2 regions of the Nocardia sp. NBC_01327 genome follow, and region 1 is predicted to be linked to the other one. Evidence: riboswitches for the same ligand, from Rfam matches in the RefSeq annotation. Region 1 holds a riboswitch; the other holds the start of a gene.
The links. Region 1 has a riboswitch for S-adenosylmethionine ahead of OG326_RS04265 (aminotransferase class V-fold PLP-dependent enzyme). Riboswitches for the same ligand answer to the same signal wherever they lie in the genome.

Region 1 (7,916 bases):
CCGTCACCGCGCCCGATCGGGCGCGGTGACGGCATGCTCGTTACGAGACCAGGCCGCGGCCGGTGGTCAGGGGGAGATCGGTGGCGGTGAGCAGTCCGGGGCGCGCCTGGACTACGGCGGGGACGGCGCTGACCAGCCGGGCGGCGGTGCCGACGACGCCCGCCTCGGCGTGGTCGCCATTGCTGTAGAGCTGCAGGTCGAGCAGGTAGTCGGGTTCACCCTTGATTTCGACTCGGTAGCAACCCTTTCCGGCGGGCTGCGGCCATTCGGGGGCGAGATCGGGGTGCAGGCGGGTGACGTGTTCGAGGGTGAGGATTTCGCGGTCCCCGCGCACGCCGTGCACCTGGAAGCGCAGGGCGGCGGCGGTGCCGACGGCAATGGTGCGCTTGCCGACGAGGAGCTCTTGGGTGGCGGGAAGTCGCTCGAAATGCTGTGTGACGGAGTCGAGTTCGATATCGAGGGCGTCGGCGAGCTGGCGGATGACACTGCCCCAGGCGAGGGTGAGAATGCCCGGTTGCAACAGCATGGGCAGTTCGTCCAGCGCGCTGCCGAAGCCCATGATGTCGAAGACGACCTTGGGGTTGTCGTAGGTGGAGTAGTCCATGATCTCCGAGCAGATGACCTTGTCGATGCGCTCGGAGCCACTCGAAAGCAGCAGTGGCAGCCAGTCATTGGCCCAGCCGGGGTCGATGCCGTTCACCCACAGGGAGGCATTGCCCTCGATCGCGGCTTCGATGATCGGGTTGATGGCCTCGTCCGGCAGTGTGCCGTAGGGGAATTGGAGAAAGACGGGACTGCTGGAGACCACATTGATGCCGGCGCGGAGGAAGGTTTTCAGGTCCTCCACCGCTTCCAGGAGCCGGTCGTCGGCCATGGCGGTGTGGATGATGCAGTCCGGCTTCAGGTCGATGAGGGCCTGGGCGTCATTGGTTGCGAGAACACCGGTTTCGCGGTCGAGGCCCGCGAGTTCGCCGGCATCCCTACCGGCCTTGGCGTCGCTCGACACCCAGACGCCGACGAGTTCGAGCTCCGGCCGGGCGATGATGGAACGCAGGGCGCGGTGGCCGACATTGCCTGTGCTCCACTGGACTACGCGATATTTCACAGCTGGCTCCGGTTCACAGGTCGGGGAGGCCGAGTTCGAGGTTGGGCGCTTCGATGCCGCCGTCGACCTCGAGGATCTTGCCGGTGATGTAACCGCCGGCCGGCGAGCAGAGGAAGACGATGGCGGCGGCGATCTCCCACGGTTCGCCGAGACGGCGCAGCGGGGTGGCGCCCTCCATCCGGGCCTTGATTTCCGGTTGCTGCGCAACAACTTCCAGTGCGGAGGTGAGGACCGAGCCGACCGCGATGGCATTGACCCGGATGCGCGGGGACAGATCGGTGGCGGCCATGCGGGTCCAGTGCGCGAGCGCCGCCTTGGCGGTGCCGTAGGCGAGGAAGCCGCGACCGGGGGCCCGGCCCATCATCGAGGAGATGCTGACGACGGAGCCGCCGCCGGTCTTCAGCATGTGCGGGACCGCGGCCTGGGTGAGCGCGTGCGCGGTGGACACATTGAAGCGGAAGGCGTCCTCGAGGAAGTCGGGGGAGGTGGTGGTGAAGGTATTGGGCATGGTGCCGCCGACATTGTTGACGACGATATCGATGCGCCCGAGTTCGGCCGCGGCGGTTTCGGCGAAGGCGGTGACGGTGGACAGGTCCGACAGGTCGCAGGGGACCGTGACGGCGCGGCGGCCCAGGGCGCGAATCTTGCCGGCGACCTCGTCGAGTTGTTCGGGGGTGCGGGCGGCGAGCGCGACATCGGCGCCCGCTTCGGCCAGGGCCAGGGCGGTGGCGGCGCCGATGCCGCGGCCGGCGCCGGTGACGACGGCGACGCGGCCGTCCAGTCGGAAGGTATCCAGGATCATCACTCAGAGCTTTAAGAAATGATGCTTAACTGTCAAGGACGAGTTCTTTACGGGCTGGTGGGCGGCTACTCTGCACCTGTGACGACGCGTGTTTTTGGACCGAGGGAGGGATTCGCGTGGCGGTGACCGAGGCGCGGGAGCGGATCATCCTGGCGGCCGAGCGCCTGATCGCCGAGCGCGGGCAGGCGGTGCCGCTGCGTGATATCGCGGCCGCCGCCGGGCAGCGGAACAATTCGGCCATCCAGTATCACTTCGGATCGCGCGACGGGCTGATCGAAGCCGTGGTCGAACTGCGGATGGCGACCCTCGAGGTGCGGCGGCTGGAATTGCTCGCCGAGCAGGTGGGTTCGGGCGCGGGAGTGCACGCGCTGCTGGAGGCGCTGGTGGTGCCCATGTTCGAACTCAGCGAACGGCACGGCAGCAATCACTACGCGCGATTCCTCGAACAGATTCACACCCATCCGGCCGTCACCGACGCCTCCAACCTGGACAGCGAACAGCGCACCTCGGTCCGGGTGATCATGCAGCGCCTCGACGACGAGATGACCGAACTGCCGCCCCGGCTGCGCGTGCACCGGTTACGCGCGCTGCCCACCATGCTTTTCGCGCTCCTGGCCGATCATGAGCGCGCCGTGGAAGCGGGTCGCGTCGCCGCTGGTGCGGTCAGTGCCTGGGCGGAAACCATCGACATGCTGGTGGGCGCGCTCACCGCTCCAGCCAGCGAGCGTGCGCCGATCCGGTGAAATCGGCTCCGGCATAACAGCATCGGCCCGGCTCTGTCCGAGCCGGGCCGATCGCTGAATTCTCTAGCCCGCTGCTGATAGCGGCCTACTGCTGATAACCGGACGGTGGGTAATTCTGCTGTGGCGGCTGCTGAAAACCCTGCTGCGGCTGGCCGTATTCGTACGGCTCCTGATACCCGCCGGGCTGACCGGGGTACCCCTGCTGCGCGGGCGGCATCGACGGCAACTGGGTGTGCGCCGCCGGTGCCGCGTAATTCGGCTGTGGCGCATAGCCGCCCGGCTGTCCCGAGAATCCCTGCTGGACAGGCTGGGCGGCGTAGCCCGGCTGCGCGGTCGGACCGGGCTGACTCGGAAAGTCCGTTCGAGCGGGCTGACTTCCGTACCCCTGCCGGCCATTCCAAGCGGAATAGCCCTGGAACTCCGTCTGCGCGGGCTGTGCGGACATGCTTGGCCGGCCGGTGAAGTTGGGTTGTGCCGACTGACCGGCGAAGTTCGGCTGGCCGGGACCGCCCGAGAAGTCCTGCGGGGCAGGCGCTACGGCGTAGGCCTGCTGGGCGGAATTGGCTTGCCGGCCGGAGAAGGCGGGTGGGGCGGGCGGAGCTGAGAAGTTGTGGGGGGTAAGTGGGGCGGAGTAGGGCTGCTGGGCGGATAGGCCGGACAGGCTGGATTGTGCGGGCTGGGGCGAGAAATCTTGTGGGGCAGGCTGGGCGGGGTAGCCCTGGGGTGGGAGGTTCGGGTCGAACTGGGTCGGCTCCGGGGTGGCGGGTGGGGTGTCCTTCTTCTTGAAGACGAAGTAGACGCCTACCGAGATGAGGAGTAGGACCAGAACGCCGAGGAGGCCGAACATGTGGCCGATGACGCGGCCGCCGACCTTGGCGAGAATGATGATGGCGAGTGCGCCGGCGGCGGCGGAGGCGCGGGCGATTGTGCTGCTGCCTGGTTGATTCTGGCTCATGAGATGGAATTCCCCCGATCGAAAACTGTTGCGGGGGCAGCATACCCACGGTTCTGGACGAGTGTCCGTGTCCGTTCGGCCAGCTCACCATTTAAATAGGTCATATCGGACAAAGCTGTCCGGCGGTGCGTCGGGGGTGCGAAGTCGGCTGCGATCTGGCAGGTTGCGGTGGCCGCGACTACCGTTGTTCGCGTGCACACCATGCCCCCGACCGAGGTCGAACCCGCCCCCCGCCCCAGATGGCTGGGTATGGGTTTGCCGCTGCTCGCCGGGGGTGCGGTCGCGGGAGGGCTGGCGCTGCTGCATTTCCGGGACCCTCATGTGCAGGGGGCGTACGGGTTCTGCCCGTTCAAGGAGTTGACGGGGTACTGGTGCCCCGGATGCGGCGGGTTGCGTGGGCTGCACAATCTCACCGAAGGGCATGTGGTCGATGCCCTGCACAGCAATCTGCTGATTCTGCCGCTGCTGCTGGGTTTCCTCGGCTGGATGGTTACCGCGCTGGTGTACGGCTGGCAGGGGAAACCGATGCCACGGGTGCCGAAGGTGCTACCGAAGCCTGCGCTCTGGGCGCTGCTGGCGTTGGCTCTCCTATATACGGTGTTCCGCAATACGCCCTGGGGAACGTGGCTGGCCCCGGTGTAATCCGTTCGTCCCGAACTACCGGTGACCAGCCTGCCGGGCGGGCCCGGCGTGCCTGTCCGCGTAATTCCCGCCGAATCAGGGCATGCTCTCGATATGAGTGATTCTCTGAAAGACCGTGTGCGAGCGAAGCTGATCCGCCAGCTCGCGGAGGACGGGCCGGACCAGGAACACGATGACGGGCGCCAGCTTTCGGTCCAGGACGACCTGGATCTGCTGAACGCCGTCACCGACGACGACCCGTTCGTAGAGGAACTCGCCGAGCGCTACCTGGTGCCGTAACCCGCTCCCGGGAGCGCGCCGATCAGATGGCGCAGGGTGCTCCGCCCTCGGCGCTGCTGCCGAAGGGGCGGGTTTCGGGGGTGGGGTTCCAGTGGCCTTCGGTTTTGGCGTAGTTCCAGGCGGAGCCGTTCTCGACGAGGGTCGAGAGGGCGTCGATCAGGCGGTCTACGGCGGCGGCGGTGCTGCCGAGGCCGATGCTGGCGCGCAGGGCCGCGTCGACGCCGAGTCGGGCGAGCAGGGGGTGGGCGCAGAAGCGGCCGTCGCGGACGCCGATGCCGTGTTCGGCGGAGAGGTACGCGGCCACCTGGCCGGGTTCGAAACCGTCGACGGTGAAGGCGACAATGCCGACGGCATCGGTGCTGTCCCGCCAGATGCGCAGGAAGTTCACGCCCGGAACGGTTTTCAGGCCGTAGCGCAGGCGGTGCGTGAGGTACTGCTCGTGCTCGCGGACGGTGGTCTCGTCGAGTTCGGCGAGCGCGTCACACGCGGCGGCCAGCGCGGCCACGCCGAGCACATTGGGAGAGCCGGCCTCGTGCCGCTGCGGGGCGGGGGCCCATTCGACGCCGTCGGCGGTTACCGAGCGGACCGCGCCGCCGCCCGCGAGGTACGGCTCGGCGGCATCGAGCCAGTCCCGCCGGCCGACCAGTACGCCCGCGCCGAACGGCGCGTACGCCTTGTGCCCGGAGAAGGCCAGGTAGTCGATGCCGCTGGTCTGCAGATCGATGCGGCGGTGCGGTGCGAGCTGGGCGGCGTCCACCAGGATCCGGGTGCCGCACTGGTGCGCGATCCAGGCCAGCCGCTCCAGCGGCAGCAGTTCGCCGGTGACATTCGAGGCGCCCGTAATCGCAAGCAGCGCAGCGGGTTTGGAGCACAGTTCGGCTACCACGCGCTGAATGGTCTCCTCGATGGTGTCCGCGACCGGCACCACCCGGCGACCGCCTCGGATCCACGGCAGGAAGTTGGCGTGGTGTTCCACATCGAGCACCACGGTGTCGCCGGGTACGCAGGCGGCGAGCAGATTCAGTGAATCGGTGGTGTTGCGGGTGAAGACCACGACCTGGTCATCGCCGGCATTCAGGAAGCGGGCGACCGAGCCGCGGGCGGCCTCGTAGCAGTCGGTGGAGACGCGGGAGGCGTAGCCGGCGCCGCGGTGCACGCTGGCGTAGAACGGCAGCAGTTGCTGCACCCGGTCGGTGACCTGCGTCAATGCCGGTGCGCTGGCGGCATAGTCGAAGTTGGCGTAGGTGGTGGTCCCACCCTGCACGAGAGGTACCCGCAGATCACAACCGGAGACGGTGGCGAGAGCGGCACAGGACTGGTCGGCAAATGCAGTCATCACGAAATCCCATTCGGGCAAGGGACGCGCGATCAGAAAAAGAATGATCGAGAGTCCGCGCTTGCCGCGCCCGGTCGGGCGGCGGCCCGGTCGTCACCTGGAGCACCCCACCGCGGAGGAGGGTTGCCGACCAGCTAGCCAGGGCTTGACGCTGGTACTCATGACCTGATTTGGAAGGCTGGCAGATGGTCCGGGGTCTTGTCAACCCCTTCGGAAAAATCATCCGAAAGTTGGAGTGGGTGGGCCGCAAAGTTCGAATCGCGCGATCGTTGCTGACGCGTATGGTCAAGGGGAAGTTAGGGTAGCCAAAGGTGGGCGCCCCCGGTTCGAAACGAGGAGCTCGACCATGTTGGATACCGCGCCGTTCTCGACGCTCATTCGTTCCGCGACCGAACAGCAGCACACCGAGGCCGAACACTCCACCTTCATGAGCGATCTGCTGCAGGGCAGGCTCGGCGTCGAGGCCTTCTACCGCTACACCTCGCAGCTGTGGTTCGTCTACGACGCCCTCGAAAAGCATTCCGCCGCACTGGCTTCCGACCCGGTCGCTGGACCGTTCGTCAAGCCGGAGCTGAATCGCCTGGCGGCCCTCGAAATCGATCTCGCCCACCTCGGCGGCGCGAACTGGCGCGAGGAACTGGCAGCCCTGCCGTCCACCGCCGCCTACGCCGCCCGCATCGACGAGTGCGCGCGCACCTGGCCGGCCGGTTACGTGGTGCACCACTACACCCGCTACCTGGGCGATCTTTCGGGCGGACAGGTCATTCGCGGTACCGCCGAGAAGCTGTGGGACCTGCCCAAGAAGGGTGACGGCGTCCGCTTCTACGTCTTCGACGACATCTCCAACCCGGCCGCGTTCAAGCGCGAATACCGGGAGAACCTGGACGGGCTGCCGATCGCCGGTCCGGATGTCGAGCGGGTGCTCGACGAAGCTCGTCTCGCGTTCTCGATGAACACCGCTGTGTTCCGCGAACTGGGCGCGGAATTCAGCGCGCGGAACTGAATCTCTGCTGCTCGGGGGAGCCGCCGGCCATTCCCTCCGGATAAGGTCGGCGGCTTTCTATTTGTCCCCCCGCTGTACCGCGGCGCCGGCCCGGCCTTGCGCCGCAGCACCGGGTGCGCTGCCATAGAGGTGTGAGTTTCCCTCTGCTGCTGAGTTTTATCGGGCTGTGCGTACTGCTGGCCCTCACTCCCGGCCCGGATACCTTTCTGGTGCTGCGCTTCACGATGGCCGGGCGCCGCCCCGGTATCGCCGCGGCGGTCGGATCGTCGTTCGGCGGGCTGGTCTGGGCGGTGGTGGTCGCGGCGGGTGTCGCGGCGCTGCTGGAACAGTCGGCGACGGCGTATCGCAGCTTGAAAGTGATCGGCGGAATCTACCTGCTGTACCTGGGTGTTCGCGCCCTGCTCGAACACCGGCGCGGTCAGGCGGCGAGCGCCCCGGAACTCACCGCGGACGGTGCTCCGGCGCAGCGGGTGTCCGTTCGCTCGGCATTCGCTGCCGGATTGCTGTCCTGCATTTTCAACCCGAAGGTCGGGCTTTTCTATCTCGCGGTACTGCCGCAGTTCCTGTCGCAGGTGACCTTCGCGAATACGCTCGGCCTCGGCGCCATCGAATGCACCATCGCCGCAATCGAAATGGTGCTGCTGGCGGTCGCCGCCTCGCGCGCGGTGGCGCTGCTGCGCAAGCCCAAGGTGCGGGATCGGCTGGAACAGGCGAGCGCGGCCATCCTGGCGGCGCTGGGCCTCGGCACGGTGGCCTCGGCGGCCTGAGCGCGCGGTCGCCTGAGCGCGCGGTGGCTCGGGCGCAAGAGCGCCGGCTCAGTCGGCGATCTCGGCGCGGTGGTAGACGCCGTTGTAATAGACCAGCGGCCCGACGGCGGGTGCGTCCTCGGTGTTGTCGTGCACGCGCGTGACCAATCCGACCACCAGGGTGTGATCGCCGATCGGGATGAGCTGATGCACGGTGGCCCGCACCCAGATCGGAGTGCCGTGCAGTACCGGTTCGCCGCTCGGCAGGGTGGTCCACAGCGACCGGTCGGTGAAGCGCTCTTCGG
Region 2 (7,916 bases), 760 kb from region 1:
ATCTCTTCGGGGAGTCGCTCGAGCTCCTCCCACGTCATGTATTCGGGGAGCTCGGGTTGTGTATACGGAAGCGCCACGTCGTCAGGGTAGTTCGGCATATCCGCAGCCTCCCGGGGTTTACGAGGACAAGACGGGTTCGTCCATATTGTCGTGGGCCTCGGTTGCCAGTAGACCGCTATGGGCGCGGTCTGTCACTACACCGCGCCTGGGAAGCCCTGTTGGCGCCAGGCTTCGTAGACGGCGACGGCGGCGGCGTTGGCGAGGTTCATGGAGCGGCGGCCGGGGAGCATGGGGATGCGGAGGTGGGTGGTGATGCGGGGGTCGGTGAGGACCGAGTCGGGGAGGCCGGTGGGTTCGGGGCCGAAGAGGAGGACGTCGCCGTCTCGGTAGGTGATGTCGGTGTTGCGGGTGGTGGCGGCCGCGGTGAAGGCGAAGACGCGCTCGGGGTTGATGGAATCCCATGCGGCGGTGAGATTTTCGTGGACGGTGACGGAGGCCAGGTCGTGGTAGTCCAGGCCGGCGCGGCGCAGCTTCGGCTCCGAGAGGTCGAATCCGAGCGGCTCGATCAGATGCAGCGCACAGCCCGTGCCGGCGGCGAGCCGGATGGCATTGCCGGTGTTGGGCGGGATGCGCGGTTCGAAGAAGACCAGATGGAACACGGGGTCCAGGTTAAGCTCTGCGTCGTGAGTCCAGCCCATGCCGCCCCCGAAGAGCGCAGCAACCGGTTCGGTGCGTCGGTGCGCGACAACCTGCCCATCCTGCTGGTCGCCGCGGTGATGGTGGTGGCCGTGGTGTTCCTGGCCTGGGATCGCTGGCGGCGCGGGACGTTCTTCTTCGGCGGCGCGACGCTGCTGGCGGCGGCGCTGCGACTGCTGCTGCCGACCGATCGCGTGGGCCTGCTGGCGGTGCGGAGCAAGCCGTTCGACGTGGGCTGGACGGCGGTGCTCGGCAGCGTGATCATCGTGCTCGCCGCGACCATCAACAGCCTGGGCGTCACGTAAATCTGGGCGTCACCCAGCCGCGTGAAGCCGTCAGTCGTGCGAATCCGGCGCCGCGCGGATCTACGGCAAATTCCCCGGAAGCCGGGCCTCCGGGGAATTCTCTAGTGGGTGTTCTCGACTGTGCTCAGACGTTGGTGAGGCGGCGACCCAGCTCGCGGCGCAGGATTTCCTGATCCGGTAACCGGTGGAGCACACGCAGCACGGCGGGGCGAAGCTCGTGCTGCTCCTCATCGGAGAGCAACGCGACGAGATCGCGAAGATCCATGTCATCGAAGGCTGCTGTCATGTCACCACCATACGACCACCGCCGAGTTTCGGCACGGATTCCGGTCTCCGGTTACCTGGTGTCACGCGAACGAAACCGACAGTGCGTCAAGATAATTCGTACGAAACAGGCGCGACTCATGGCATTGTCTGCGGTCATTGCACCGCAGGCATTACATACCGGTCGGTCGCTGGCGATACTACCGATCAGCCACGCGCGGCGCGCGCCAGCTCCATCGTCTCGAGCATCAGCTTGCTGACCGCCTCGGTCTCGGTGAGGAAGCCGTCGTGGCCGTCGCGGGAGTGCACGATCTCCAGCCCCTTACAGCCCGGCAGCAGATCCGCCAGCTCCTGCTGATTCCGCAGCGGATACAGGCGATCGGAATCCACACCGCCGACCACACACGGTACCGGCGTGCCCGACAGCGCCGCCTCGATGCCACCGCGCCCACGGCCCACGTCGTACCGATTCAGCGCCTCGGTGAGCAGGACGTAGGTGGCCGGATCGAAACGCGAGATGAGCTTGTCGGCCTGGTACTCCAGATAGCTCTGCACCGCGTAACGCCCACCCTCCCAGGGGTTCTCGTCACCCTGGGCGAAATTCTCGAAACGGTGATCGAGCTCGGCCTCGGCGCGATAGGTGAGGTGCGCCATACGCCGCGCCAGGCCCATGCCCGTCATCGGCGCACGCCCGGTGCCGTAGTAGTCACCGCCCTGCCAGTCCGGATCGGCCTTGATGACGGCGATCTGGGTGGTCTGCTGGCCGAGCTGATCGGCGGTGGCCCGCGCACTGGCCGCGAGCACCAGTGCCGCGCCGACCCGTTCGGGATATCCGATCATCCACTCCAGCACCCGCATGCCGCCCATGGAACCGCCCACGACGGCGGCCAGGCGCTCGACCCCGAGCACATCGAAGAACTGCGCCTCCGCGGTCACCTGATCGCGCACGGTGATCTCGGGAAACCGTCCGCCCCAAGGCTTTCCGTCCGGCGCCAGCGACGCCGGACCGGTACTGCCCTTACAGCCGCCGAGCACATTGGTGGCGATGACACACCACTCGCGGGTGTCGATGGCCTTGCCGGGACCGATGGTCCCGTCCCACCAGCCGGGCTGATCGTGATGCACATCGGCCGGGCCGACCACATGCGAATCACCGGTCAGCGCATGCTCGATCAACACCAGATTGTCGGCATTCGCCGATAGTTCGCCCCAGCGTTGCACGGCCAGCGTCACGTCGGGAAGGACGGCGCCGCTCTCCAGCGCCACCTCCCCGATCGTAATGCTGCCGAGCGTGCCGTCCGGCGGCGGAAGCAGGACTTCCGCCGTCGAACGGGCAGTGCTCGATTCGATATTCGCGGTCAACTTGCGGCCGCCGTCAATCCGGCGCGCAGGTCCGCCAGGATGTCGTCGATGCCCTCGATACCCACGGCCAAACGGACCAGACCAGGGGTGACGCCGGAAGCGAGCTGCTCCTCGGGTGTCAGCTGGGAGTGGGTGGTGGAAGCCGGGTGGATGACGAGCGAGCGCACATCCCCGATGTTAGCGACATGGCTGTGCAGCACCAGGGTGTCCACGAACTTCTTGCCCGCATCCACGCCGCCGGCCAGTTCGAACGAGACGATGGCGCCGACACCCTTGGGAGCCAGTTGTTTGCCACGCTCGAACCACGGCGAACTCGGCAGCCCCGCGTAGTAGACCTTCTCGACGCCCGGCTGCTGCGTCAGGAACTCCGCCACGGCCTCCGCATTGGACACGTGCCGCTCCAGCCGCAGGCTCAGCGTCTCGATGCCCTGGCTGATCAGGAAGGCGTTGAACGGCGAAGCCGCGGCGCCCAGATCGCGCAGCAGCTGCACCCGTGCCTTGAGTGCGTACGCCGGCGCGCCGAGATCGGCGAAGACGGCGCCGTGGTAGCTGGGATCGGGGGTGGTGAAGCCCGGGAACCGCGGCTCACCGTCGGCATCGCGCACGGTCCAGTCGAAGGTGCCGCCGTCGACGATCACGCCCGCGACCGCGGCGCCGTGCCCGCCCAGGTACTTGGTGGCCGAGTGCACCACGATGTCCGCGCCGTGCTTCAGCGGCTGGAGCAGGTACGGCGTGGCGACGGTGTTGTCCACGATCAGCGGGATGCCCGCCGCGTGCGCGACACCGGCGATGCCCGGGATGTCGAAGATGGAGCTGCTCGGATTGGCGATCGTCTCGCCGTAGAACGCCTTGGTGTTCGGCCGCACGGCCGCTTCCCACTGCGCCAGATCATCGGGATCCTCGACGAAGCTGACCTCGATGCCCAGCTTGGGCAGCGAGTAGTGGAAGAGGTTGTAGGTGCCGCCGTACAGGTGCGGGCTGGACACGATGTGATCGCCCGCCGAGGCGAGGTTCAGGATCGCGTAGGTCTCCGCGGCCTGCCCGGAGGCCAGCAGCAGTGCGGCCACACCGCCCTCGAGCGCGGCGATGCGCTGCTCCACCACGTCCTGGGTGGGATTCATGATGCGGGTGTAGATATTGCCCGGCTCGGCGAGACCGAACAGCGCGGCGGCGTGATCGGTATCGCGGAAGGCGTACGAGGTGGTCTGGTAGATCGGCAGGGCGCGCGCGCCGGTGGTGGCGTCGGGGGCCTGTCCGGCGTGGATCTGCTTGGTCTCGAAGGACCAGTTGGCCGGGTCGATGTCGCTGGTTGCCGAAGAGGCAGCGGGCGCGGTCGAGTCACTCATGTCGTGCTCCAGAGAAAAGGTCGCCGAATGGCGGAGGTGGACGTTATCGGAAGGCGAATAAGCTTCGACAACAACACATCTCGGGTCCTCCTACAGTGCGCTTGCGCTCGGCCTTCGAGCGCCTGGTCCTCACCCGGAGCACCCCGCCGCTGCTGGAGGGTTGCCGATCAGCGAGCCGGGGCTTAACGCTGATGCTCTTGACCTGTTGCGAAATTCTAACGGGGACCGGTGGCGGCCGTCGCGACGGGGAGGGCGCAACTGCGCGTGTACTCCTCGTAGGCGGCGAGCACATTGTCGATGAGCTCGCGTGCCGTGCTCGCGCTGGAGCAATCGGGGAACTCGGAGGAGGCGTCGAATTCGCACTCCATGCCGATGCGCACGATGGCGTGCCAGGTGGCCGAGATCATCCGCACCGGCATGGCGTTCGGATCGGTCTGCAGGCGTTCGGCGAGCACCGTCGTCATGGACAGGGTCTTGGTATCGGCCGCGGACAGGCTTTCGGCGCGGACTGTCGCATTGCTCTGGGTGATGCGCTGCATCTGCTGAAACCAGTGGAACGGCAGCGGATTGTCGCCCTCGATGACCTGCTCGACCACGGCCATGAACGCGTCGAGCAGGGCCTGCAGCTCATTGCCGGTGATGGGCTGCGCGCGCAGCTGGTCGGCGAGCGCCCGGCCCATGTCCTCGATCGGGGCGATGACGATCGCCTCTTTGCTGTCGAAGTACCGGTTGATGGTGCGCGGTGAGACATCGGCCGCATCGGCGATCTGCTCGACGGTGGTGGCGTCGAAGCCCTGGGCATCGCACAGCTGCAGTGCCACATCGATGATGCGCGTCCGGGTCTGCTGCTTCTTGCGCTCGCGCAGACCCGGCCGATGGCGCTCCAGACTCGCCCGCTCGGGGCTGTGGAGTGTCAGTGAACCGGCATGCGTCGACGACTCGGACATGCCGTCATTGTATAGCCGTCCGGCGAGATTGTGACGAGAACCGCCAACTGTCTGATTGCGACACTTTTCTCTTGACGCCAATTGTCTGGAGGTGCCACGATGGACCAGGCTGTTCGAACCACTCCTGAGGAGACGGCATGACCACTGGGATGGCGACTCTCGCGCCCGATGAAAAATCAAGTCAGACAAGCGCTTCCAAGCGCTGGCTGGCGCTGGGCGTGATTGCCATGGCCCAGCTGATGGTGGTGCTCGACGCCACCATCGTCACTATTTCCCTGCCCTTCGCCCAGCAGGACCTCGGCATCAGCGACGGCAACCGGCAGTGGATCCTCACCGCCTACACGCTGATCTTCGGTGGCCTGCTGCTACTCGGCGGACGGCTCGCCGACTACCTCGGCCGCCGCCGCATCTTCCTGATCGGCCTGATCGGCTTCGCCGGAGCCTCGGCGCTGGCCGGACTCGCGCAGAACACCGCGGAACTGTTCGCCGGTCGCGGCCTGCAGGGTGCGTTCGGCGCACTGCTGGCGCCGGCGGCGCTGTCGCTGGTGTCGATCACCTTCACCGAGCCCAAGGAGCGGGCGCGCGCGTTCGGCGTCTTCGCCGGCGTCTCGGCGGGCGGCGCGGCCATCGGCCTGATCGTCGGCGGTCTGCTCACCGAGTACGCCAGCTGGCGCTGGTGCCTGCTGGTGAACACGCCCATCGCACTGCTGGCCTTCGCCGGCGCCATGGCGTTCGTCATCAAGGACATTCCCGCGCCGCGCACCGGCGGGTACGACCTGCCCGGCGCGGTCACCGCGACGCTCGGTCTGATCTCGGTCGTCTACGGCTTCAGCCGCGCGGCGTCGGACGGCTGGACCGCGAGCACCACCCTCGGCTTCCTCGTCGCGGGTGTGGCACTGCTCGTCGCCTTCGTGGTCATCGAACGTCGTACCGCGAATCCGCTGCTGCCACTGCGTATTCCGGGTGAGATCAACCGCGGCGGATCGTTCCTGGTCGCGCTCATCACCCCGATCGCCATGTTCGCCATGTTCCTGAACCTGAGCTTCTACCTGCAGCTCACCCTCGGGTACTCGGCGCTCAAGGCGGGTGTGTCGTTCCTGCCGTTCCCGGTGGGCATCGTCATCTCGGCCGGTATCGCCAGTGCGCTGCTGCCGAAGATCGGGCCGCGTCCGGTCATGCTGACCGGTGCGGTGCTCGGCACGGGCGGTCTGCTGTACCTGGCCCAGCTGTCCTTCGGTGACAGCTACTCCACCAGCGTGCTGCCCGCCATCCTGCTCATCGCGCTCGGCATGGGCGGATTGTTCGTGGCCATGCAGACCACCGCGCTGCATCAGGTGGACGAGAAGGATTCCGGTGTGGCCAGTGCGCTGCTGAACGCGGCGCAGCAGGTCGGCGGTTCCATCGGCACCGCGCTGCTGATGACGCTCTCGGTGCAGGCGGCCGAGCGGTATGCCAAGAATCACCCGACCATCGACAATGTGGTGGCCCGGGCGGCGATCCACAGTTATGACGTGGCGTTCTACGCGGGCGCCGGCTTCTTCCTGCTGACCATTCCGATCATCGCGTTCATGATCCGGGACAAGCCGGAGACGCTGCTGGAGGGCTCCGAGCACGTGCACGTCGGAGTCTGAGCTACCACCGCTTTCGCGGGCCGCGTCCTCTCCGGGGGCGCGGCCCGCGTCGTGCCGGGGGCAACCCGTGTCGTGCCGGGAAAGCCCCGTGGTGACGGTGCACACTACTCACCGGTAACTGAGGGCGGGGTCCCGCACAGCGGGGGCTGCCCGTGCGGTGCGGTTCATAGCAGCAGTACGCTCGTCTTGTTTGGCGCCACAAACTGTACGGACCTGGTACCAGAGGTCCCGCAGGAAACGTCGGGCATATACGTTGTTTGTTGAACAGCCGGGGTCCCCGCTCACAAGCGTGCTCACCCGGCCGTGCAATGGGAGCACCACCTTCCTAGGAGGACACGAAGTCCATGTCCAAGATCAAGGTTGAAGGGACTGTCGTCGAACTCGATGGCGACGAGATGACCCGGATCATCTGGCAGTTCATCAAGGACAAGCTGATAATTCCGTACCTCGATGTGAACCTCGAGTACTACGACCTCGGCATCGAGTACCGCGACAAGACCGATGATCAGGTCACCGTCGACGCCGCCAACGCCATCAAGAAGCACGGCGTCGGCGTGAAATGCGCGACGATCACCCCGGATGAAGCCCGCGTCGAGGAATTCGACCTCAAGAAGATGTGGCGGTCGCCGAACGGCACCATCCGCAATATTCTGGGCGGCACCATCTTCCGTGCGCCGATCATCATCTCGAATGTTCCGCGTCTGGTTCCGGGTTGGACCAAGCCGATCATCATCGGCCGTCACGCCTTCGGTGACCAGTACCGCGCCACCGATTTCAAGGTGCATCAGGCCGGCACCGTCACCCTGACCTTCACGCCGGAGGACGGCTCCGAGCCGATCCAGCACGAGGTCGTCCGCATGCCGGAAGACGGCGGCGTGATCATGGGTATGTACAACTTCCAGGACTCGATCCGGGATTTCGCGCGTGCCTCGCTGAATTACGGTCTGCAGCAGAACTACCCGGTGTACCTCTCCACGAAGAACACCATCCTGAAGGCCTACGACGGCATGTTCAAGGACACCTTCGAAGAGGTCTACCAGACCGAGTTCAAGAAGGAATTCGACGCCGCCGGCCTGACCTACGAGCACCGGCTCATCGACGATATGGTCGCCTCCGCGCTCAAGTGGGAGGGCGGCTACGTCTGGGCCTGCAAGAACTACGACGGCGATGTGCAGTCCGACACCGTCGCGCAGGGCTTCGGCTCGCTGGGCCTGATGACCTCGGTGCTGCTCACCCCGGACGGCCGCACCTGTGAGGCGGAGGCCGCGCACGGCACCGTCACCCGGCACTTCCGCCAGCACCAGCAGGGCAAGCCCACCTCCACGAACCCGATCGCCTCGATCTTCGCGTGGACCCGTGGCCTGG

Region 2: linked by a shared signal. The riboswitch ahead of OG326_RS07390 (bifunctional o-acetylhomoserine/o-acetylserine sulfhydrylase) and the one ahead of OG326_RS04265 (aminotransferase class V-fold PLP-dependent enzyme) in region 1 are both predicted to bind S-adenosylmethionine.

What each region holds. Positions count from the first base shown of each region.
Region 1 is NZ_CP108383.1:967,263-975,178, forward strand. It holds gene OG326_RS04235 (NAD(P)H-dependent amine dehydrogenase family protein) at 41-1,105, opposite strand; gene OG326_RS04240 (SDR family oxidoreductase) at 1,119-1,907, opposite strand; gene OG326_RS04245 (TetR family transcriptional regulator) at 2,024-2,650, shown strand; gene OG326_RS04250 (hypothetical protein) at 2,736-3,605, opposite strand; gene OG326_RS04255 (DUF2752 domain-containing protein) at 3,807-4,247, shown strand; gene OG326_RS04260 (hypothetical protein) at 4,341-4,526, shown strand; gene OG326_RS04265 (aminotransferase class V-fold PLP-dependent enzyme) at 4,549-5,862, opposite strand; SAM riboswitch class IV at 5,915-6,028, opposite strand; gene OG326_RS04270 (biliverdin-producing heme oxygenase) at 6,209-6,865, shown strand; gene OG326_RS04275 (LysE family translocator) at 6,997-7,632, shown strand; gene OG326_RS04280 (flavin reductase family protein) at 7,681-7,916, opposite strand, start outside.
Region 2 is NZ_CP108383.1:1,724,752-1,732,667, forward strand. It holds gene OG326_RS07365 (Uma2 family endonuclease) at 1-98, opposite strand, end outside; gene OG326_RS07370 (tRNA (cytidine(34)-2'-O)-methyltransferase) at 195-659, opposite strand; gene OG326_RS07375 (DUF3017 domain-containing protein) at 684-1,001, shown strand; gene OG326_RS07380 (hypothetical protein) at 1,126-1,287, opposite strand; gene metX (homoserine O-acetyltransferase MetX) at 1,473-2,627, opposite strand; gene OG326_RS07390 (bifunctional o-acetylhomoserine/o-acetylserine sulfhydrylase) at 2,624-3,973, opposite strand; SAM riboswitch class IV at 4,066-4,176, opposite strand; gene OG326_RS07395 (TetR/AcrR family transcriptional regulator) at 4,189-4,920, opposite strand; gene OG326_RS07400 (MFS transporter) at 5,058-6,551, shown strand; gene OG326_RS07405 (NADP-dependent isocitrate dehydrogenase) at 6,896-7,916, shown strand, end outside.